Regions from separate parts of the Undibacterium sp. GW821-FHT11H02 genome, predicted to be linked through region 1. Evidence: predicted binding sites of a transcription regulator. Region 1 holds the regulator's gene; each other region holds the start of a gene.
What was found. The regulator LexA, encoded in region 1, represses DNA repair genes until DNA is damaged. The targets are predictions, from matches to a motif close to ACTGTATNNNNATACAGT.
Positions count from the first base shown of each region.

Region 2: the regulator LexA is predicted to act here: its motif matches at 6,500-6,517, upstream of AC1RR2_RS11050 (DNA topoisomerase IV subunit B).
Region 3: the regulator LexA is predicted to act here: its motif matches at 1,599-1,616, upstream of ruvA (Holliday junction branch migration protein RuvA).

Region 1 covers NZ_JBXARG010000004.1:268,337-276,455, forward strand. The annotation lists gene lon (endopeptidase La) at 248-2,656, shown strand; gene lexA (transcriptional repressor LexA) at 2,821-3,474, opposite strand; gene rpsF (30S ribosomal protein S6) at 3,807-4,175, shown strand; gene priB (primosomal replication protein N) at 4,233-4,559, shown strand; gene rpsR (30S ribosomal protein S18) at 4,569-4,853, shown strand; gene rplI (50S ribosomal protein L9) at 4,880-5,332, shown strand; gene AC1RR2_RS06455 (replicative DNA helicase) at 5,567-6,955, shown strand; gene AC1RR2_RS06460 (DUF47 domain-containing protein) at 7,081-7,707, shown strand; gene AC1RR2_RS06465 (inorganic phosphate transporter) at 7,781-8,119, shown strand, end outside.
Region 2 covers NZ_JBXARG010000009.1:77,149-85,267, forward strand. The annotation lists gene cspE (transcription antiterminator/RNA stability regulator CspE) at 413-616, shown strand; gene icd (NADP-dependent isocitrate dehydrogenase) at 1,217-2,470, opposite strand; gene AC1RR2_RS11025 (pseudouridine synthase) at 2,748-3,293, shown strand; gene AC1RR2_RS11030 (DUF192 domain-containing protein) at 3,376-3,834, shown strand; gene rpsT (30S ribosomal protein S20) at 4,007-4,270, opposite strand; partial or broken gene AC1RR2_RS11040 (GNAT family N-acetyltransferase) at 4,524-5,130, shown strand; gene AC1RR2_RS11045 (vWA domain-containing protein) at 5,171-6,340, shown strand; gene AC1RR2_RS11050 (DNA topoisomerase IV subunit B) at 6,658-8,119, shown strand, end outside.
Region 3 covers NZ_JBXARG010000017.1:14,511-22,629, forward strand. The annotation lists gene ruvC (crossover junction endodeoxyribonuclease RuvC) at 1-446, shown strand, start outside; gene AC1RR2_RS15870 (immunity protein CdiI family protein) at 489-758, shown strand; gene AC1RR2_RS15875 (hypothetical protein) at 904-1,227, opposite strand; gene ruvA (Holliday junction branch migration protein RuvA) at 1,630-2,211, shown strand; gene ruvB (Holliday junction branch migration DNA helicase RuvB) at 2,228-3,298, shown strand; gene AC1RR2_RS15890 (hypothetical protein) at 3,346-3,996, opposite strand; gene AC1RR2_RS15895 (hypothetical protein) at 4,134-4,445, opposite strand; gene alr (alanine racemase) at 4,812-5,930, shown strand; gene AC1RR2_RS15905 (D-amino acid dehydrogenase) at 5,976-7,253, shown strand; gene AC1RR2_RS15910 (sigma-54-dependent transcriptional regulator) at 7,419-8,119, shown strand, end outside.

The DNA.
Region 1 (8,119 bases):
AACTCAGTTGCAATTCAGTCGTTTTATTGAAAATTTCCGCAATCTTTTTGCGAATCAGCTTTTTTTGCCTGTGATTCGCAAAAATAAACGGTACAATTTATCGAAACAATAGAGATTTTTAGCTTCAATCGAAAAGCTACCCGGAGACTTCTCTGTGTGGCTTTTTTTATTGTTTTTTTCGGATGACGGGCTTGAGTTTTAGCCTAGTGCGCCAATCTAGTTACTGTAATTTTTTAAAAGGTGCGCCATGACAACTTCCACAATTACTGAACGTACAGAATTACCCTTATTGCCATTGCGCGATGTCGTGGTATTCCCTCACATGGTGATCCCATTGTTTGTTGGTCGTCCAAAATCGATCAAGGCTTTGGAAGCCGCGATGGAGCAGGGCAAGAGTATTATGCTGGCGGCACAAAAAGCCGCAGCAAAAGATGAGCCATCAGCTGAAGATATTTATGAAATTGGCTGTATTGCGAATATCTTGCAGATGTTGAAACTGCCAGACGGTACCGTTAAGGTATTGGTCGAAGGTACGCAACGTGCGCGTATTCATCATATTACTGATTCCGAATCGCATTTTATCGCCGACTTGACACCAGTTGCTTTGGACGCTGGAGACGATTCTGAAGTCGAAGCTATGCGTCGTGCGATCGTGCAGCAATTCGACCAATATGTAAAACTGAATAAAAAAATCCCACCAGAAATCTTGGCCTCTTTATCTGGCATAGATGATGCTGGTCGTCTGGCCGATACTATCGCTGCGCACCTGCCTTTAAAGCTGGAGCAAAAACAAGTTATTCTGGAAATTTTTAGTGTTGCTAAGCGCCTCGAACATTTACTTGGCCAGCTAGAAGGTGAGTTGGACATACTTCAAGTTGAGAAGCGTATCCGCGGTCGGGTTAAGCGCCAGATGGAAAAATCGCAACGTGAGTACTATTTGAATGAGCAGGTCAAAGCGATTCAAAAAGAGCTCGGTGAAGGCGAAGAGGGCGCGGATATTGATGAACTCGAGAAGAAGATAACGGCTGCGAAAATGCCGAAAGAAGCGCGCGATAAGGCAATGAATGAGTTGAAAAAACTCAAGATGATGTCGCCTATGTCGGCTGAGGCAACTGTAGTACGTAATTACATCGATACTATCGTTAATTTACCTTGGAAGAAAAAATCCAAAGTGAATAATGATTTGAGCAATGCGGAAAAAGTATTGAGCGACGATCACTACGGTTTAGATAAGGTGAAAGAGCGTATTCTAGAATATCTCGCGGTTCAACAACGTGTCGATAAATTGAAAGCACCAATTTTGTGTCTGGTTGGCCCTCCTGGTGTTGGTAAAACTTCACTTGGACAATCGATTGCGCGTGCCACGAACCGTAAGTTTGTTCGTATGGCCTTGGGTGGCGTTCGTGATGAAGCCGAGATCCGTGGTCATCGTCGTACTTATATTGGTTCTATGCCTGGGAAAATTTTGCAGAGTCTGTCAAAAGCAGGCGTGCGCAATCCTTTATTCTTGCTCGACGAAGTGGATAAGATGGGAGCCGATTTCCGTGGCGATCCATCTTCAGCTTTGTTGGAGGTTTTGGATCCGGAACAAAATCATACCTTTTCAGATCATTACATTGAGGTTGATTTTGATTTGTCCGACGTTATGTTTGTGGCGACCTCGAATTCTTATAACATTCCACCGGCCTTGTTAGATCGGATGGAAGTGATACGTTTATCGGGTTACACGGAAGATGAAAAAGCGAGTATCGCATTGCGTTATTTGTTACCTAAGCAAGTCAAGAATAATGGTTTGAAAGAAGAAGAAATTTCAGTTTCAGAATCTGCGATTCGCGATATTATTCGTTACTATACGCGTGAAGCTGGGGTGCGTTCATTGGAACGTGAAATCTCTAAAATCTGCCGCAAAGTTGTGAAGATGTTGTTGTTGAAAAAGACCGAAAAGAAAGCCACGATCACGTCGAAAAATCTAGATAAATTTTTGGGTGTGCGTCGTTTTGATTTTGGTGTAGCGACCAAAGAAAATCAGGTCGGTCAAGTCGTTGGTTTAGCATGGACGGAAGTCGGCGGTGATTTGTTGACCATTGAGGCGGTGTCTATGCCGGGTAAGGGAGCAACGATACGCACTGGTACACTAGGCGATGTAATGAAGGAGTCGATTGAGGCAGCTCGTACCGTGGTTCGTAGCCGAGCTGCGCGTTTAGGTATTAAGGCCGATGTATTTGAAAAAACCGATGTGCATATTCACGTGCCTGAAGGTGCAACACCGAAAGATGGTCCATCCGCGGGGATTGCGATGACCACGGCAATGGTATCGATCTTTACTGGTATTCCAGTACGTGCAGATGTGGCGATGACAGGTGAGATTACACTTCGCGGTGAAGTTCTGCCAATTGGTGGTTTGAAAGAGAAGCTGTTGGCGGCACATCGCGGTGGAATTAAAACTGTGTTGATCCCAGAGGAGAATGCGAAAGATCTGACGGAAATTCCTGATAACGTCAAAAACAAGCTGGAGATTATTCCAGTGCGTTGGATTGATAAAGTCTTGGAAATTGCGTTGGAGCGTCAGCCTGTTCCTCTAACGGAGGAGGAGATGGCTGTGCCTACGGTCGCAAAAGCTGACGCGAGCGCAGATACTTCCACGATTAAGCATTGATTAGTATCTACAATTTCTCTTTGTCGCTCAATAGAAAAAATGCCCGATGATTTTATCGGGCATTTTTTTTAGAAGTTTTGCACTTACGTGCACTTACGGTTAGTGAGAATGATCTTTAATCGCTTTGACTAATGGACTCAAACATATTTATTCTCTAGATTTACTTACCAGCTGCGCAGCAAGCCAACTGCAAGGCCTTCTAGCGCAAAGTCGGTTTCATTTTCATTTACGATAATGGGTGAGAAGTCCGGATTTTCCGGTAGCAGTTCAACTCCGCTTGAAGTTTTCAAATATCGTTTTACGGTAACTTCTTCACCTATGCGTGCCACGACAATCTGCCCATTGCGAGCAGTATCCGTTTTTTTGACGGCGAGCAAATCGCCATCCATGATCCCTATGTCGCGCATCGACAAACCACGAACTCTGAGTAAAAAATCTGGTTTAGCAGAAAACAATGACGGATCGACTTGGTAAGTCGCTTCCACATGTTCAGTTGCCAAAATCGGCGATCCGGCTGCCACACGTCCGACTAAGGGCAGACTTAATTGCATCAAAGCTGGATGCGGTAACGCCATTTGCATATTTGGCATGGAGTTTGATAACTCTGATTCTAATAATCGAATACCGCGGGAGGTGCCAGCAGCAATTTCAATAACACCTTTACGCGCTAAGGCTTGCAAATGCTCTTCTGCAGCGTTAGTCGAGCGAAAGCCTAACTCATTGGCGATTTCAGCACGGGTTGGTGGAAATCCTGTATTTTGAATAGCATCTTTTATGAGGTTGAGAATTTGTTCTTGGCGTGCGGTGAGCTTGAGCATGGTAGTCCCGATGGAATCTGAATTGAGTCTGAAGAATCTGAATTTAATCTTGGTATATGCTAAAAGAGGCTGTATATATAAGCAGACTGTATTTTTATACAGTAAATGGCTGAATGCAAGTTATTTTGTGTTTTTTTTACATTTAACCAATCCATCCGCATTAAATATGCACTGTTCGTGTCGCGAAGAAGTGCCGTAAATTCTAATTAAGTGTTACAGGTGATCTAACTGCTTGATTATGATAGGAAAGTGCGTTATAGTCTCGGGCTGTCCTCTTCCTGCACTCGTCTTGACGCCGAGGCAGGCTTTATTTTTGTCCACAAGGAGAAATTATGCGTCATTATGAAATCGTATTTATCGTACATCCCGATCAAAGCGAGCAAGTTCCTGCAATGATCGAACGCTACAAAGCTAGCGTAACTACACGTGGCGGCCAAGTGCACCGCGTTGAAGATTGGGGCCGTCGTCAACTGGCTTACATGATTCAAAAATTAGCTAAAGCTCACTATGTTTGCATGAACATTGAGTGCGACGCTGAAACTTTGCTTGAGTTGGAAACAGCATTCAAATTTAATGATGCCGTATTGCGCCACCTCACAGTTAAATTGAAAAAAGCAGAAACAGCTCCTTCTCCAATGATGAAGTCTGTGCAGAAAGAAGATTCTGCTAAGGCACAACGTGTTGAAGCTCCAGCAGCTTAATCGTTTTGACTAAGAGCGTGTAGGAACCAGTTAGTCATAATTGAGAGTCAGCAACTTGTGAATCAACTTAAAGTAGTCGCTGCGGTTGTTGAAAAGTCAGTGTTGCGTTATACCCCAGCGGGAATACCCATCGCGACAGCAACTTTAGTGCACGACTCTAAGCAGGTGCAAGCAGGTGGTGAACGTCAAGTTGAGTTTGAAATTGCTGCAATTGCCGCAGGTGAAATTTCAAAACGATTCTTGGATATTGAGCTCGGTATGTTTATGATTTTTACAGGTTTCTTAGCACGCAAAAACCGCAACAGCAAAAGTCTCGTTTTTCATGTTACTGAATTTCAGGAAGCTGAAATAACAATAGAAAACGAAACAAATTTACTAGATTAGGAGCCTAAAATGGCATTCGGTAAAAAATTTGATAAAAGCAAATTAAAACAAAAGCGTCAGCAACAAAATCCTTTGTTCAAACGTAAAAAATTCTGCCGCTTCTCAGCGGGTCATGTCGCAGCAGTTGACTACAAAGACATCGATACATTAAAAGATTTCATCCAAGAAAACGGCAAAATTATGCCTGCACGTTTGACTGGTACTAAAGCTTTGTATCAACGTCAAGTTGACACAGCAGTTAAGCGCGCACGCTATCTCGCGTTGTTGCCTTACACTGATTTGCACACAGCGTAATTGACGACGGAAATTAGGAGAAAAACATGCAAGTTATTTTGATGGATAAAGTCGTTAATCTCGGCAATCTGGGTGATGTAGTTCGTGTTAAAGATGGTTACGCTCGTAACTTTTTGATTCCACAACGTATTGCTCGTCGTGCAACTGCAGCTGCGATCGCTGAATTTGAAGCGAAACGCGCTGAGTTGGAAAAAGCAGCAGCTGCTAAATTGGCTGAAGCGCAAGCTCAAGGTGAAAAATTGAACGGTTTGACAGTTCAAATTTCTCAAAAAGCAGGTGTGGATGGCCGTTTGTTCGGTTCAGTAACCAACTTCGATATCGCTGAAGCATTGGCTAAACAAGGTTTCGCAGTTGAAAAGGCGCAAGTTCGCTTGCCAGCTGGTCCTTTGAAAACAACTGGCGATCATTCTGTTTCCGTGGCTTTGCATACGGACGTTGTGGTCGACGTAATCGTAGCTGTTTTGGGCGAGCACGCTTAAGTTTAGTTCTTTCGAGAGCCAAAAAAGCCGGGTTTTCCCGGCTTTTTTTATGACTGTTTTTGTCGCTATTAAATATTGAGATCTGACAATTATTTAGTAGAAAAGTAGGTGCCAAGAAAATTATGAAAATGATTTGCGTATCTATTATTTGCCCAAAATATTCTTGATTTAAAGCTTGTTATTTGAGATGTTTCTTCTGTTTTTGAGTAGGAATAAAAAGGTATAATGCGCACCATGAAACCGCCCTCAGATCCCCAGTTAGACTCAATCCGCGTACCTCCACATTCCATCGAAGCTGAACAATCAGTTTTGGGTGGTTTGTTGCTCGATAATGCTGCGTGGGATAGGATCGCTGATTTTATTCGTGAAGACGATTTTTATCGTTACGATCACCGCATTATTTTTCAATTTATCGTTAAGCTGGTCAATTCTTCTCGTCCAGCCGACGTCATCACCGTATTCGATGCCTTGAATGCTGCCGGGAAAGCAGATGATGTTGGTGGCCTGACTTACTTAAACGCATTGGCGCAAAATACACCCTCAGCGGCAAATATTCGTCGTTACGCCGAAATTGTGCGGGATCGCGGCGTACTGCGTAAGTTGATCACGGTCGCAGATGAAATTTCTGGCCAGGCATTTAATCCGCAGGGCAAAGAAGTGAAGCAAATGCTGGATGAAGCGGAATCCAAAATTTTTGCGATTGCAGAAGAGGGGGCGCGTGGTGCACAAGGTTTTCATGCCATTCAGCCTTTATTGACCCAGGTGGTAGAGCGCATTGACGAGTTGTATAACCGTGATCACACTAGCGATATTACGGGAGTACCGACGGGCTTTGTCGATCTGGATCGTATGACCTCAGGGCTACAGCCAGGTGACTTAATTATTGTTGCGGGTCGCCCTTCCATGGGTAAGACGGCTTTCTCAATCAATATTGGTGAGAATGTCGCAATTGATAGCGGACTTCCTGTCGCCGTGTTTTCGATGGAGATGGGCGGCGCGCAATTAGCGATGCGTATGTTAGGTTCGGTCGGTAAGTTGGATCAACATCGTTTGCGTACAGGTCGTTTGATCGATGAGGATTGGCCGCGTTTGACACATGCAATTCAAAAGATGAATGAAGCACAGTTTTATATTGATGAAACGCCAGCCCTAAGTTCAATTGAGTTACGTGCCCGCTCTCGCCGCTTGTCACGCCAGTGCGGCAAACTTGGCTTGATCATTATTGATTACTTGCAGTTGATGTCGGGTAATTCTGGGGGGGAAAATCGTGCGACTGAAATTTCCGAAATTTCTCGTAGTTTAAAAGGCTTAGCGAAAGAATTGCAATGCCCGGTTATTGCTTTGTCGCAGTTAAACCGCTCGTTGGAGCAGCGCCCGAACAAACGCCCTGTGATGTCAGATCTGCGTGAGTCTGGAGCGATCGAGCAAGATGCGGACGTGATTTTGTTTATTTATCGTGATCAAGTCTATAACCCAGACTCTCCTGATAAAGGAACCGCGGAAATCATTATTGGTAAACAGCGTAACGGGCCAATTGGCAGTGTTCGCTTGACCTTCCTTGGTGAATATACCAAGTTTGATAACTACACAGGCTCCTTGTCAATTTACGGTGATAGTGAATAGTTTTTTGTAGTATGTATTTGTTTTTTCTTTAGTTTTTGTAGTGCCACTAAGTCAGATGATCCTTGCAATTGCAGTATAAATAGCAGGGACTTAATATAAAAAATTTCTATTTTAGGGAAATGAAAATGTTTGGACGATTAATGCCCACCGAGGGTAAATTTTTTGAGCTTTTTAATCAACACGCTGAATTGTGTGTCAAAGGCTCTAAAGAAATGGTCGCTTTGATGACCAATTTTGATGACCTGGAAATTCGAGTGCATGCGATAGAGAGTATTGAAAAGCAGGCAGATGCTGTGACTTATACGGCGATTGAATTGCTGCATAAAACCTTCATTACACCAATTGATCGTGATGATATCCATAAGTTGATTACAAAGATGGATGACATCCTTGATTTGCTTGAGGATGCGGCCCAAACAATTTCACTTTACGATATTCGTGAAATCACGCCTGAAGCGAAACGCTTAGCCGAGTTGTGTTTAGCATGTGCCTTGAAGGTAAAAGAAGCGGTTGCGCTTTTACATAATATGGATAATTCGCGTCAAATTTTGACTATCTGCGAAGAGATTGACCGTTTGGAGTCAGATGCAGATCACGTCATGCGTGCCGCGATGTCAAAGTTATTCCGCGACGAGCCAGACGTTCGCAATTTGATTAAGCTCAAAGCGATTTATGAGATTCTTGAAACTGTGACGGACCGTTGCGAAGATGTGGCAAACATTATTGAAGGCATTATTGTTGAAAACGCATAAATTGCTTGTCCTTTAATCTGTTTTGTCTTTTGTATCTTCTGATCGAAGATACATTAAAAGAAAGTTCACATCTATGGAAACTTTATCTCCGACTTTGACGGTCATCATTCTTTTGGTGATCTTAGCTTTACTTTTTGATTTTATGAATGGTTTTCACGATGCGGCAAATGCAATTGCCACAGTCGTGTCTACCGGTGTATTAAAGCCCGGTCAAGCGGTAGCAATGGCTGCGTTATTTAATGTTTTGGCATTTTTTGTATTTAATTTGTCGGTTGCAAAAACTATAGGTAAGGGAACGATTGAACCATCAGTGATCGATCACTATGTGATTTTTGGTGCTTTAATTGGGGCCTTATTTTGGAATTTGGTTACTTGGTATTTCGGTATACCATCTTCCTCTTCACACGCTTTA
Region 2 (8,119 bases), on a different contig from region 1:
TATTCTAGTACGTTGATCGTGGTCGAAGTCAAAAATTAGACAAATAAAAGTGCTTCTGTTCATTGTAAGGCGCTTACGTAATTCCTGCAGAAACATAAGGCAAAGTAAACTCATATTGGTCGTTGACCATTTTTTGCATTTAGTTGCTATAAGACTTTTCAACTTGCATCCCTAGATGGAGATCATTTCCTATAGATCAAGAGCGAGCCTTTTTCACGTAAAAAAACAACAATGCTACAAGGACAAGCTAATTTTCTTGACTTTACTTTTTTTTCCGCCAAGAATGATATTTATTGATATGAAACTTAGATTCTTATTATCAATATGAAGTGGGCAGGTTAAGAAAGGTAGCTTTATAGAGTTTTCTTGCTTTTTCGGCTCGTGTGATTAGTTTATATTTGAAAGATGTATTATGGCAACAGGTACCGTAAAATGGTTCAATGACTCCAAGGGCTTTGGTTTTATCACTCCTGATGATGGCGGTGAGGATTTGTTCGCCCACTTCTCCGCGATCCAAATGAACGGCTTCAAGACTTTGAAAGAAGGTCAAAAAGTACAGTTCGAGGTAACACAGGGTCCAAAAGGCAAGCAAGCTTCTAACATCCAAAATCCTTAATCCGGTTTTTGTAATGTTTTAAAAAAACCCGCTGCGGCGGGTTTTTTTGTGAGTGTTTGGAATGTGTTCGCCACAAAAAAGTATTTCATCTGATTCAAATAAGAAATACTGGAAATTCGCTTCACCGAACAACCGAAAGGTTATCTCGTTGAACTCGCCTTGAACCCATCCCCATCCCAAGCTTCCACCGCGTCGCTTGCAAGCGACTTAGAAATTACCGGCGCAAAGCATGCTTTGCGAAACCCCGTCAATTTCCCCTTGAAGGGGAAGGAGTGAACAATGCAAATCCTAGACATAGAAACTCTATCTTTCGCATTAATAGACGCAAAAAAGCAGACAAAAGTCGGCTTTTTAAGTCAAAACTCAACAGCACTTTTAAGCTTCGGAAAATTCAATTATAGGGATGCAGATCAAGGCGCAAAGCACAGCAATACATGTGTATTGCGCGCATTTGCAACGCCGATATGCGCCCTAGAATTGGATTTAACGACGCTTAATTGCAAATTCAATTATGGGGATGCAGATCTAGGCGTAAACCACAGCCATACCCAAGTATGGCGAGGATTTACAACAACGAGCTGCGCCCCAGAATTGGATTGCTTACATGTTCTCGATCATTACATCACCAAAGCCCGAACAAGACACTTGCGTAGCGCCTTCCATCAAGCGGGCGAAGTCATAAGTGACTTTCTTCGCAGTAATCGCACGTTCAGTTGCAGAGATCAACAAATCAGCCGCTTCCAACCAGCCCATGTGGCGCAACATCATTTCTGCGGACAGAATCAATGAACCTGGGTTCACATAATCTTTACCAGCATACTTCGGTGCTGTACCGTGAGTTGCTTCGAACATCGCGATAGAGTTAGACAAGTTCGCACCTGGAGCGATACCAATACCGCCAACTTGTGCAGCCAACGCGTCCGAGATGTAATCGCCGTTCAAGTTCAATGTCGCAATAACGCTGTATTCTGCTGGACGCAACAAGATTTGCTGCAAGAATGCGTCGGCGATGGAATCCTTAACGATAATGTCCTTACCTGTTTTTGGATTCTTGAATTTGCACCATGGACCGCCATCGATCAATTCTGCGCCGAATTCTTTTTGTGCTAATGCGTAAGCCCAGTCACGGAAGCCACCTTCGGTGTACTTCATGATGTTACCTTTGTGAACGATAGTCACAGATGGCTTGTCATTGTCGATCGCGTATTGAATCGCTTTACGTACCAAACGCTCTGTACCTTCGATAGAAACTGGTTTAACACCGATACCGGAAGTTTCTGGGAAACGGATTTTCTTCACACCCATTTCATCTTGCAAGAACTTGATCAGTTTTTTAACTTGTTCAGAGCCTTGTGCAAATTCGATACCTGCATAGATGTCTTCTGAGTTTTCACGGAAGATGACCATGTCAGTTTTTTCTGGCTCACGCACTGGTGAAGGCACGCCTTTGAAATAACGCACTGGACGCAAGCAAACATACAGATCCAGCTCTTGACGCAAAGCCACGTTCAAAGAACGGATGCCGCCTCCAACAGGTGTCGTCAAAGGACCTTTGATAGAAACGACGTAATCCTTCAATGCACCTAAAGTTTCTTCTGGCAACCAGACGTCTGGGCCATACACTTTCGTGGATTTCTCACCCGCGTAAATTTCCATCCAGCTGATTTTGCGCTTGCCGCCGTAAGCTTTAGCTACCGCTGCATCAACAACCTTGATCATGACTGGGCTGATATCAACACCAGTACCGTCACCTTCGATGTAAGGGATAATTGGATTTTCAGGAACATTCAATGAGAAGTCTGCATTGACGGTAATTTTTTGACCTTCTGCAGGCACTTTAATATGTTGATACATCGTTTTCTCCGTGGATACGTGCGATCAAGCGCTACACTAGCATTCTGTAAATTATAGAATCGCGCTTTACTGTTAACATGTCTCGATGCCAGATACAAAATTCGCGCGATAACAACTTCACTACAACATCGAACACGCAAACTCTTATATAAGACAGAAGACCACCATTTCGTATTATGCACTACTATTTTACTTGATGCCATAATTTTGCGACACTTGCGATTCGACTTTTCGCGCGCTTTTAGCATGCATTTTTACCGTTTTACCGATTAAATCAATGAAACTTATCTTATTTAACAAGCCCTTCGATGTGATGTGTCAATTTTCATCACACCCCACTCGTGAGACTTTGGCCAATTACATCAAAACGCCAAATATTTATCCGGCAGGTCGACTTGATGCCGATAGCGAGGGCTTGGTTTTACTAACGGACGATGGAAAGTTACAGCACAAAATCAGCCACCCGAACTGGAAGGAGGCTAAAACTTATTTGGTGCAAGTGGAAGGCGATGCCACACCTGAACAACTAACTTGCTTAACACAGCCGCTCAATTTGGGTGATTTCACCACACTACCCTGCAAAGCAGTCAGGATTGCTGAGCCCGAATGGATCTGGCCACGCAATCCACCTATACGTGAGCGCGCGAATATACCCACTAGCTGGCTTTGCATCATTTTGTCTGAAGGGAAAAATCGGCAAGTTCGACGCATGACAGCCGCCGTTGGCTTACCGACCTTGCGCTTGATTCGTAGTGGAATCGGCGAGTATAGCCTCGCCAGCCATCCATTATTACCGGGCGAGTCAATGGAAATTGTTGGCTAGGACAAATTGACATTTAAATTGAACGATTTTCAACAAGGATAGTCAGACTTCAAGCTATTTTTACCATACACCAATACTATCCATGCTCAAAATTTCTCACATCAACTTATTGATATTATTTTGCTCAATAATCTGCACTCATGACACGACGGCGGCAGAGTCGACGCTTAAGCGTCAGCAATTTCAAATTAGCACCTACTTAATCGATGCTGAATTAGCGCGCACTACCGAGGAGCGTCAGCGTGGCTTAATGTTCCGCGAATCACTGGCTGAAAATCAAGGGATGATGTTCCAGTTCGCACAAGCAGATCACTACTGCATGTGGATGAAAAATACCTTAATTCCATTGTCGATTGCGTTTATTGATGAGCAAGGCAAAATCATTAATATTGAGGAAATGCAGGCCAACAGTGAACAAACCACTTGTGCGAAAAGCAAAGCGCGATATGCATTGGAAATGAATTCAGGTTGGTTTCGTCTGCGTCAGATTATAAACGGACAAAAAGTAGAAGGACTTCCACTGACAGGTAACACTGAATAAGCAAAAGCGCTCACACTTTTGACCATCAGAACAAATCTAACGCAGCAGAAAAGACAAAAACCGCAATAGAAATTGCGGTTTTTTATGTCGTAAGTTGAATACAAAGTAACTACAAGGTAGGCAACTTATTTACTACATTTACGCCAATCAAGCCAGCGCAAAACAAAAACAATTAAGCCAATGCTTTCAAAGCAGAAGCTAAACGGCTCTTATGACGAGCTGCTTTATTTTTGTGAATGATTTTTTTGTCAGCAATACGATCGATCGTAGAAACAGAGTTCTGAAAGATCACTGCAGCAGCAGCTTTATCACCAGCTTCGATTGCCTTACGAACAGCTTTGATCGCTGTACGCAAAGTCGAACGCTGACTAGAGTTGTGTGCATTTTGTTTAACTGCTTGACGAGCACGTTTACGTGCTTGTGCGGTATTTGCCATGAGATTTCCTAAACGTGGTCAACGCGACGGGTTCAAGATGTGAATTTAATTACCCACATGGCCGCGCCGCAAAATTCTGTACAGCTTTGCAGTATAACTGGTTTTAAAACCATGTGCAAGCCGCTTCTCGCTTTTATTGCTAGCGACCGTCGTAGACCTGCAAAATCGATAATAAAACCGAGGCTTACTACCAAGGAAATATCTTTTTCGACGCATTACAATAAGCGCTTGAGCACTCACGCGTACAACAGGAATCACGATGTCAATTGGCAGTATCACCCTTACCGGCCTGCACGCCAGGCTTGCACCACTCTCGCAAGATCATCTGACCGACTTGCAAGCCGCCGCCAGCGATGGACGCCTGTGGGAATTATTCTTCACTTCTGTGCCTTCGCCAGAACATCTGACGACTTGGTTCAAGACTGCAATCGAGCAACGAGACAAAGGCCTTGCCCTACCCTTCACCGTATTTGACCAGAGTCAAAATAAAGTGGTCAGATCAACACGCTATTGCAATATTGATAGTGCCAACAAACGTCTGGAAGTTGGTTACACATGGTATGCACAATCTTATCAACGCAGTGCCATCAATACGGAATGTAAGCTTTTATTATTGACGCATGCATTCGAAGTTTTGGATTGCAGTAGAATTTCGCACAGACTGGTTCAACCAACGCTCGCAAAAAGCCATAGAACGCTTAGGCGCCAAACTCGATGGTGTATTGCGTAGCCATATGATTTTGCCAGATGGCCGGGTACGTGACACTGTGGTGTACAGCATACTCAAACATGAATGGGCTGGTGTCAAAGCAAATTTGGAATTCAAACTCAAGCGCGCGCCATTTACAGGTTTATTCTAATTATCTATCAATCTAAATACCAACCCCAGAGAACTACACAGTGTTAACCGACTTTTTCTTCACGCTCAAAGACGCCAAAATCCCAGTGTCAATTAAGGAATTTCTGACCTTGCTAGAAGCCATGCAGCAAGGCGTCGTTGGCACTTCGGTCGACGAATTCTATTTCTTGTCGCGCACTATCTTGGTCAAAGATGAAGCGAATTACGATAAATTTGACCGCGCTTTTGGTCTTTACTTCAAAGGCATCAATACAATTTTTGAAAAGCATCCCGACATTCCACTCGATTGGCTTAAAAAACGCCTACAACGAGAATTGACAGATGAGCAAAGAGCTGCATTAAAAAAATTCGGCTACGACAAGCTGATGGACAGACTCAAGCAATTACTCGAAGAGCAAAAAGAACGACACGAAGGTGGGAATCGTTGGATAGGCACGGGCGGTACCTCGCCTTTTGGCAATGGCGGCGATAATCCTGAAGGCATACGCATAGGTGGCAAAAGTGAACGCCGTTCTGCGGTCAAAGTCTGGGAAGCGCGCGCCTTCAAGGACTACGATACCGAACGTGAGCTCGGCACTCGCAATATCAAAGTCGCTCTGCGCCGCTTGCGTAAATTCGCACGACAAGGTGCAGAAGAAGAGTTGGCGCTAGATGCGACGATCAAAGCTACCGCGAACAATGCGGGCTACCTCGATATCAAAATGCAGCCCGAACGCAAAAACAATATCAAAGTGCTGATGTTGCTAGATGTCGGCGGTACGATGGACGATCACATCGCTCAGATTGAGGAATTGTTTTCAGCGGCAAAAACTGAGTTTAAAAATATGGAGTTCTATTATTTTCATAACTGCGTCTACGATTATCTGTGGAAAAATAACCACCGACGTCATTCAGAAAAATTCCCAACTTGGGATGTGCTACGCAAATACACGCCTGATACCAAATTAATTTTTGTGGGCGATGCCACCATGAGTCCGTATGAAATCTTACAAGCTGGCGGCTCAGTAGAATACAACAACGAAGAAGCTGGCGCAACCTGGATACAACGTTTCACTGCGCACTTTCCTAAGCATTTATGGCTTAATCCCGAACCCGAAGGCATTTGGCAATATCGACAGTCGATCGACATCATGCGGCAATTGCTGAGTAATCGTATGTTTCCTATTACTTTGTCGGGCTTAGAACAAGGAATGCGTTTATTGAGCAAGTAAGCGCAACATCTCTCACATTGTGACCGACGGTACCAAAGAAGACCGAATAGCAAACCGCAGAGGCGCAAAGAACGCAGAGGAATTCTCGATAAAAACTTTGTGATTTCTGCGTCTATGCAGTTCAAATATTTTTCTTTTTTCCACACAAACAAAAAATTAACTGTACATAAAACCAGTATTTCACATTACAATAATTCGTCAAATCCTCGGTTTTCCGTGTAGGATAAAAAAAGAAACGCGCCGTTCAGACACGGGCGAAAGCAAATAAACAAGTCAATAAATTAATAGATTAATAAATTCCTCACCCATTTCATCGCATGGCAACTAAAAAAACCACAACCCCATCCGACTATAGCGAATCATCCATCCGTGTCCTCAAAGGACTGGAGCCGGTCAAACAAAGACCTGGGATGTACACCCGCACCGAAAACCCTCTGCACATTATTCAAGAAGTCATCGACAATGCCTCGGATGAAGCTTTGGGTGGTCATTGTAAGAATATCCAAGTCACCTTAAATGCCGATGGCAGTATCAGCGTCGAAGATGATGGCCGCGGCATTCCTGTCGGTTTGCATCCAGAAGAAGGCGTGCCTACGGTAGAAATTGTCTTTACTCGCCTGCATGCTGGCGGCAAGTTTGACAAAGGTTCAGGTGGCGCTTATGCCTTCTCCGGTGGTTTGCACGGGGTCGGTGTTTCTGTCACCAATGCACTATCCAAACGTTTAGAGATTACCGTCTGGCGCGAAGGCGGCTTACATAATCTGGTGTTCGCAAATGGTGATGTCATTGAGCCATTGAGCACACAGGCTTTAGGTCGTGGTGATAAGAAAAATGGCACCCGCGTTTCAGTCTGGCCGGATGGAAAATATTTTGACTCCCCGAATATTTCTATCCCAGAAATGCAACGTTTACTACGCTCCAAAGCAGTTTTGCTACCGGGCGTTAAAGTCACCTTCAGCAATGCGAAAACAGGCGAAAGTCAGACCTGGCAATATGATCAAGGCTTACGTGGTTATTTAACTGAAGCACTTACACAAGCCTCACATGGCGACTTAGTCATCCCCATGTTTGAAGGCGAGCAATTTGCGAATGCCGATACCGATGGTTTCGCAGAAGGTGAAGGCGCATCGTGGGTCGTGGCATGGACTGAAGATGGCGGTGTAGTGCGCGAATCGTATGTGAATTTGATTCCTACACCCGCTGGCGGCACCCATGAATCCGGTTTGCGTGAAGGCTTATTCGGCGCCGTGAAAAGCTTCGCGGAAATGCATTCCTTGTTACCTAAAGGAGTAAAACTTTTGCCAGAAGACGTGTTCGCCCGCGCTTCGTTTGTGCTGTCGGCGAAAGTCTTAGACCCGCAATTCCAAGGACAGATTAAAGAACGCTTAAATTCACGTGATGCAGTACGTCTGGTATCGAGTTTCTCCAAACCACCTTTGGAACTGTGGCTTAATTCGCATGTGGAACTGGGTAAAAAACTCGCCGAATTGGTGATCAAGCAAGCACAATCACGTCTGCGTTCTTTGCAAAAAGTCGAGAAGAAAAAATCCTCTGGCGTGGCAGTATTACCAGGCAAGCTCACCGATTGCGAATCGAATGACATCACACGCAATGAATTATTTTTAGTCGAAGGTGACTCTGCTGGCGGCTCGGCAAAAATGGGACGTGACAAAGAATTTCAAGCGATTCTTCCCTTGCGCGGCAAGGTCTTAAATTCTTGGGAATCCGAACGTGATCGCCTGTTCGCGAATAATGAAATTCATGACATCGCCGTTGCGA
Region 3 (8,119 bases), on a different contig from region 1:
TCAAAACAGTTGAAGGCACTTTGCCAGAACGCCTCAAAACCATTCTTTCCGGCGTCACTGAAATCATCCAAACTTACCAACCCGATTGCGCGGCAATTGAGAAGGTATTCGTCAACGTCAATCCACAATCAACACTACTACTTGGCCAAGCACGTGGTGCTGCGATTTGCGCTTTGGTTCAAGCTGAATTGAATGTTGCAGAATACACGGCTCTGCAAGTCAAGCAAGGTGTAGTCGGTCACGGTAAAGCCAAGAAAGAGCAAGTGCAAGATATGGTGCAGCGTTTGTTGTCTTTATCTGGCACGCCTAGTTCCGATGCAGCTGATGCTCTGGGTGTGGCGATTTGTCATGCGCATAGTGGGGATACTTTGAAGACGCTGGGTGCGATTGCGCCTGAGTTGGCTAAGAAGGGTTTGCGGGTTAGGGCGGGCAGGTTGATTGGTTGACCAAACCTTGCTGGGAGATAACGAATGAGATGTTTGAAATTGATGGCCGATTATCAGTGTTTCCCACTTTGGGAGAATTCGTCAAATCTTGTAGGAAATGTTGATCCAGCATCTCTCCCAATTTCTGAAAATTTAATCTCAATGTTAAATGAATGGGCTGAAATATTTGATGCTACGCTAAATCTCGATGATCCAGTCCAATCCGGTTTCTCGTCAGAGAAATTGAAGGTTGAGTTTCATGATAAAGGGCATGATCTATGTCTTTCACTTCAATCGGAACTTGGTAGTAAGTATTCGGTCATTTATGTTTAGGCAAAGTTGTGAAAAATGGGGTTAGAAAAAATTCAAAATTTAATTTCAAAATGACTTGCGATAATTTAATCTAACCCTATTATTTTGTATTCATATCAAGTTGGATCTTTGTCCGTTGTGGTGGTTTAAATTTTGTAGATGATTTTTAATTTGCAGGTCGGGGGTGGCCCGACAGCCACTCCCTTTCTTTGCTTCGCCAAAGAAAGGAAGCAAAGAAAGGCGACCACGCTGCCACTGCCCTTCGGGTTCCCAATTGTGCAGGACAAAAAATGGGAAAGTGTTGAAACTCGCTTCGCTCAGACAACAACACTTTCTTTATCCATTTTCTGTCCTGCACAATTGGCAGTGTCAGAAGTGGAACGGCGTCAAAAACAAAAGCAAAAACAAAAGCAAAAACAAAAGCAAAAACAAAAGCAAAAACAAAGTCAAAAGCAACGGCAACACCAAAACAATCAGTACCGATGGACATTCAATTTTCCATTAGCTGTTGTCGATCGTTGCTTTTGAATTTGCTTTTGACCTACCCCCGTTTGAGACGATGTAATTTGTGCTTCACAGAAAATGGATAAGAAAGTGTTGTGTCTGAGCGTAGCGAGTTTCAACACTTTCCCATTTTTTGTGATGCGCAAATTATGCTGGAGCGTAGCGTAAGCACCCCGCAGGGGCGAGTCTACGGTCGTCTTTTTTGGATTACCTTTTTTGACGAAGCAAAAAAGGTAATTGGCTGTCGGGCCACACCCGACCAGCAATCGTTCAGTTGAGTTAACCAGTTGCAAGAGTTAAAACCAACAATTCAGCAAAAACATCGCCACCACAACCAGCAGAGAATAGTTTACTATTACTGTTTATTTATACAGTACGAAAGCCCAGCATGATAGGTCGTATCGCCGGAACCTTAATCGAAAAGAACCCGCCGCAAATCATGGTTGATTGCCAAGGTGTTGGTTATGAAATCGATGTGCCTATGAGCACTTTCTATAATCTGCCTGCGCTCGGTGAAAAGGTCGCCTTGTTGACCCATTTAGCGATCCGCGAAGATGCACATGTCTTATTTGGCTTTGGTACCGCTGAAGAACGTGCAACTTTCAAGCAATTAATTAAAATCAGTGGTGTCGGCGCGCGTACTGCATTATCAATTTTATCCGGCATGTCAGTCGCTGATTTGGCTCAGGCAATTACTTTGCAGGAAGCAGGGCGTTTAACACGTGTGCCTGGTATCGGTAAAAAGACCGCCGAGCGCTTGCTGCTTGAACTTAAAGGCAAGCTGGGTGCCGATCTGGGTGCTGCTGGAGTGGCTGCAGCCGCTGGCGATCATAGTTCGGATATTTTGAATGCCTTATTAGCTCTCGGTTATTCTGATAAAGAAGCCTTGGCGGCTTTGAAATTGGTGCCTGCAGGATCGGGCGTGTCGGATGGGATTAAAGCAGCACTCAAAGCTTTGTCTAAGAGTTAAACACGAATAGAAAAACATGAGCATACAAACCGACAATCTCTCCACGCAATTCGTCGATACCCGCATCATTGCAGCGACGCCAACTTCACCTAATGAAGAGGCGATAGAACGTGCTTTGCGTCCTAAACAACTGGATGAATATGTTGGACAAGAGAAGATCCGTGATCAGTTAGAAATCTTCATCGGTGCGGCGCGTCAGCGTAAAGAGGCACTCGACCACACCTTATTGTTTGGCCCACCAGGTTTAGGTAAAACGACCTTGGCGCATATTATTGCGCGCGAGATGGGTGTGAATCTGCGCCAGACTTCAGGCCCTGTGCTGGAGCGTGCCGGTGATCTGGCGGCGTTGCTGACCAATCTCGAAGCGAACGATGTCTTGTTCATTGATGAAATCCATCGCCTCTCGCCAGTGGTGGAAGAGATTTTGTATCCTGCTTTAGAGGACTATCAAATCGATATCATGATAGGTGAAGGTCCAGCAGCGCGCTCAGTCAAGCTTGATCTGCAGCCATTCACTTTGGTTGGGGCGACCACGCGTGCCGGGATGCTGACCAATCCTTTGCGCGATCGTTTTGGTATTGTGGCTCGCTTAGAATTTTATACGTCAGAAGAACTCAGTCGTATCGTTACTCGTTCCGCATCTTTGTTGCAAGTTCCGATTAAAGATGACGGCGCATTTGAAATCGCAAAACGTGCGCGCGGCACACCACGGATTGCGAATCGCTTATTGCGCCGCGTACGTGATTATGTCCAAGTCAAAGGCAATGGCGAAATCACCAAGCCTATGGCCGATGCTGCATTGAAGATGCTGGATGTGGATGCGGTCGGTTTTGATTTGATGGATAGAAAATTGCTCGAAGCCATCTTGTTTAAATTTGGCGGTGGTCCGGTTGGCTTAGACAATGTCGCCGCAGCCATTGGCGAAGAGCGCGATACGATAGAAGATGTGTTAGAGCCGTATTTGATACAGCAAGGTTATTTGCAGCGTACACCACGCGGCCGCATCGCCACTGCCAGTGCTTACGAACACTTCGGTTTGACTGCGCCGCGCACTAATCCGAACGGGGATTTGTGGGGGGCTTCGTGACGGTGCAGCTTTGTTAAAGACAGATAGCAGTTGTTTTCCCTCGGTAATTACTTTACGCCATTAGATTTTATTGTGGGCACGGAAAGTATGCTGATCGAGTTCGCCGTGAAAGCAATAAGCGTGTCGTTGTGTTTGTTGTGAATTTGTGGATTGAAATCGTCTAGTTTACACATTTGTTGCTCTGAATCGATATCCCAAATAGTCGTTCCCGCATCCGTCACTACATAAAGGTGTCTGCCATTCAAAAATAGATAATTGCATTCATTTTTGTTAGTGATGCGTATACTTTTTTCGATTGTTGCCTTTGAATTACTAAGGCTATAAATCGCTATTCCCGAACCTTGTCTCATTTCCATTTCCTCGTCTTTATCCCAAATGGGTATTCCCCACATTGCAATGTGTTGATCATCGATCCAACATGCTGGAACACTCCAATCGTCGCCTAGAGGAAAATCAATTATTGAGTCGCCATCTTCGCTTTCCCAAGGATAGGTAGTTAGCCACTGCTTGATTGACCAAGTTCGTGGAACCGATAATGGATGCCAGACCCAACCATCGTCGAATAGTTGATTGTTGTTAGGGCTGGAGATTAATTTTCCGTGAAAGTAGTCGAGATAATGCTCTGGTCTTTTTTCTGAAGAGTCATAAGGAGCTATCAATCGATTTGTAATGATTTGTCCACTGACTGGATCGGTCACATCGAGCCGATTCCAAGCTGTTCGATGGATTAGTAAATTTTGTCCTTCGAAATGAATAAAGCATGCGCTGAAAGGCACAGTCTCTTCGCAGTAGTTGCCACCATTGATATGCGTGATTATCCTTCCGCAACAGGTTTCTATGAGCATTCCAATCTGACCGTGGTCAATACAACTGCCGCATATTTACCAACAAAGGATGAATGCAGTCGAAATTTTGAAATGCCAAAATGTTCATGGTCATTTGAATGATCTATTTCTGGCAAGACGATTTCGCATAATTTTGTTTGAGCGCCAGTGTCCGAATTGAGCCCGTACAATTCTCCTTTTGTGGTTAAGATCAGCAAATCGCCATATTCAGCTTGAACTGCATTCGCATCCGCGATGGGGGTGCAATCCCATTTGATATTTTTTGGGGTATCAACTTTTTGCTTATTGTGAGAATTCATCATTTTTGTTAATTAATTGTTCTTTAGTTTATGTATTCTTAGAATTGTAAATCGAGCGTTAAAGTTAATGCTAGTTCGAAGCGAGTCAATTTGATTAGCTTGAATATTTGCTTCTCAGGCGATGATGGTTGTATGCTATTAGATACATCGTATTAAATTTAATACACTTAGGCGACTGATAAGTATTCATATATAAAACAACGATTTCTAGAGGAATTTCTTTTTTCTTGTATTTATTTCGATACAGTCTATTCTGTTAAAATTATCGAGTGTAATGCTAAGTCCTTGATTTCGCAGCTTGTGCAGCGATTGAAAAACTTGGCATGGCAATTGCTAATTCACAGCAATTGATGATTTTTCGAGGTGACTATGCTGCAAGAAGCTGGGCGCGCTGGGGCGCTACTTACGATCGATTTGCGTGCGCTACGTGCGAATTACCGTTATTTGCAGGGACGCTTGGGTAAGGCTGCCTGTGGTGCCGCGGTGAAAGCGGATGCCTATGGCTTAGGCGCGATTCCTGTTTCTAAAGCTTTAGTGGATGAAGGTTGCCGTCATTTGTTTGTCGCGCAATTGGAAGAAGCGATTAGCTTGCGCGCCCATATTCCACGTGATGTCGCGATTTACGTGATGCACGGTTCGCCGGTTGGCTATGAGGCTGAGTTTATCGAATACGGCTGTACGCCTGTTTTGAATAGTCTTGATCAAATCGCAGCATGGCGCAAACTGGCTCTGGCACGTCAAGAACGTCTCCCTGCTGTGATCCAGATCGATACAGGGATGGCTCGCATGGGTCTGTCACAGGCGGAGTTGGTTACGTGGTTGAATGATTTCAGCATCACCGAAGGCATTGATGTTCGTTACGCGATGAGTCATTTGGCTTGTGCCGAAGATCAACTCGATCCTATGAATCAAATGCAATTGAAGGGCTTTCAACATTTGTTGGAACAATTGCGCAAACAATATCCAGATTTAAAAGCCAGTTTTTCAAATTCCTCAGGCATCTTTTTGGGCACCGATTTTCATTTTGACTTGGCGCGCCCTGGTGCGGCTTTGTATGGTGTTGCTCCAGTGGCGGGACAGGCGAGTCCTATGCATTCAGTAGTGCAACTGCAAGGACGGATTATTCAAACGCGTGAGATTCCTATGGGCGCGAGCGTCGGTTATAGCAAGACTTGGCGCGCTACTCAACCTTCTAAGATTGCCACCGTTTCAGTCGGTTATGCCGATGGTTGGCTGCGTAGTTTGAGCAATTGCGGTGTAGCGCACATTGCAGGGATTGAAGTGCCGATGGTTGGTAATGTGTCCATGGATACGATTACCTTAAACGTTAGCCATGTTGATCCTCAGCTTTTGTATCCGGGTGCTTTGGTGGATTTAATTTGTCCCAATAACACCGTTGACCAAGTCGCGAAACGCGCTGGCACTATAGGCTATGAAATTTTGACCAGCTTGGGACCGCGCTACCAACGTCATTACATCGACGCTTGATTCTATTACCGAATTCACGCAATTAATTAATACAGGAACATACACATGAAAATAGTCATCTTGGGAGCAGGCGTCATCGGTACCTCCACCGCGTATTACCTCGCCAAAGCTGGACATGAAGTGACTGTGCTTGAGCGCCAAAGCGGTGCAGCATTAGAAACCAGTTTTGCGAATGCGGGTGAAGTCTCACCTGGTTACTCGGCACCGTGGGCAGGTCCTGGTGTGCCGCTAAAAGCAATCAAGTGGCTGATGATGGAGCACAGCCCATTGGCAATTCGCCCTAGCACAGATCCAGCCATGTGGCGCTGGGTGTTTCAGATGCTGATGAATTGCACCACCAAGCGTTATGAAATCAATAAAGGCCGCATGTTGCGCATGGCGCAGTATAGCCGTGAAGTCTTGCAGCAATTGCGTGAAGATACAGGCATTTCGTATGACGAGCGCACTCAAGGTACTTTGCAACTATTCCGCAATCAACAGCAACTCGATGGTTCGCAAGCCGATATCGACATTCTCAAACGCTATGGCGTGCCTTATGAATCACTGAGTGGTGACGAATGTTTGCGCGTCGAACCGGCATTGAAAAATGTGCGGGAAAAATTCGTCGGCGCTTTGCGTTTACCTGGTGACGAGACTGGTGATTGTTTTAAATTTACGCAAAATTTGGCGCAATTGGCTGAAGGTCTGGGCGTGAAATTTGAATATGGTGTGAGCATAGAACGTGTGATCGCGGAAGGTGATCATGTGAAGAGCGTGCAAACTTCTAAAGGACATTTCACAGCAGATAAATTTGTATTGGCGCTCGGTAGTTATTCCCCGATTATGTTGCGTGAACTTGGCATCAAAATTCCTGTGTATCCGATCAAAGGTTATTCGATCACCGTGCCGATTACTGACGCAACAGGTGCCCCGGAATCGACCGTGATGGATGAGACTTATAAGGTCGCGATTACGCGTTTGGGTGACCGTATCCGGGTTGGCGGTACGGCAGAAATTACAGGTTACGATTTGCGCCTGCGCGAGTCGCGCCGTAAGACTTTGGTGCATTCTGTGACCGATTTATTCCCGCATGGCGGCGATGTTAGTAAGGCTGAGTTCTGGACGGGTTTACGTCCTATGACACCGGATGGCACACCGATTATAGGCCCTACGCCGTATCGTAATTTGTTCTTGAACACGGGTCATGGAACCTTGGGTTGGACCATGTCTTGCGGTTCTGGTCAATTCCTCGCGGATTTGATTTCCGGCAAAAAGCCAGCAATTTCGACTGAAGGTTTGTACATGGATCGTTATGGCAGTGTGAATCGTCCGATTGCGATTTGACAAATGTAATTAAAAAAAACAATTCAAAACCTCTCAACACAGAGACACAGAGGATTCGAGGAAAACCGAAGAGAATTAAGGTTTTTCTGTGCATCTCTTTCACTCTGTGTCTCTGTGTTGAGAGGTTTGATTTTCGAATGAGCTTCTTAGTAAGAAAGTTTAACAATGCGCGTCAATATTCCCTTTGAAGATCGAGTCGGTATCGCTCACGAGATTCTCGCGGTATTGGCACGTCAGGGTTTGAACGTGCAAGCGGTCGAGGTCGATCCACCCAACATCTACATTGACATCCCCGAATTAAAACAAAGCATGCTCGCTAGCTTGCAGGCTGATTGTGATCAGGTTGCAGGCGTTGGTACTATCGAGGTCGTCGATATCTTGCCCGGCATGCGGCGCAGCTTAAACCTCGATACGATCATGGCAGTGATGGAAGATCCAGTGCTGGCGATTGATGCACTAGGACGTATCGTGATTGCCAACGCGGCAGCGGCGGAAGTGGCGCGCTGCAGTGAAAAAGAGCTATGCCAAAAATCCTTATACCAAGTGCTACAAGACAGCACTATTCAACACGAATTGATCGCCAATGAATTTTGTGCCCCTACGCGCGAAGTGCTGTTGAACGGCGAACCTTTCTTGATGGATGTGACGCCCGTATTTGAACCTTTATCGGCAGGTACCGCCAGCGATGGCATGGCGGTTGGTGCGCTACTAACTTTGACCGCACCGAAACGCATAGGCGAGCGTTTGCATGCGATCTCGCGCGCCGAAATTGGCGGCTTTGAAGCCATCATCGGCGACTCCGAACAAATTCGGGTTTTGAAAAAACGCGCAGCGCGGGTGGCGGTGGTCGATGCGCCTTTGTTAAT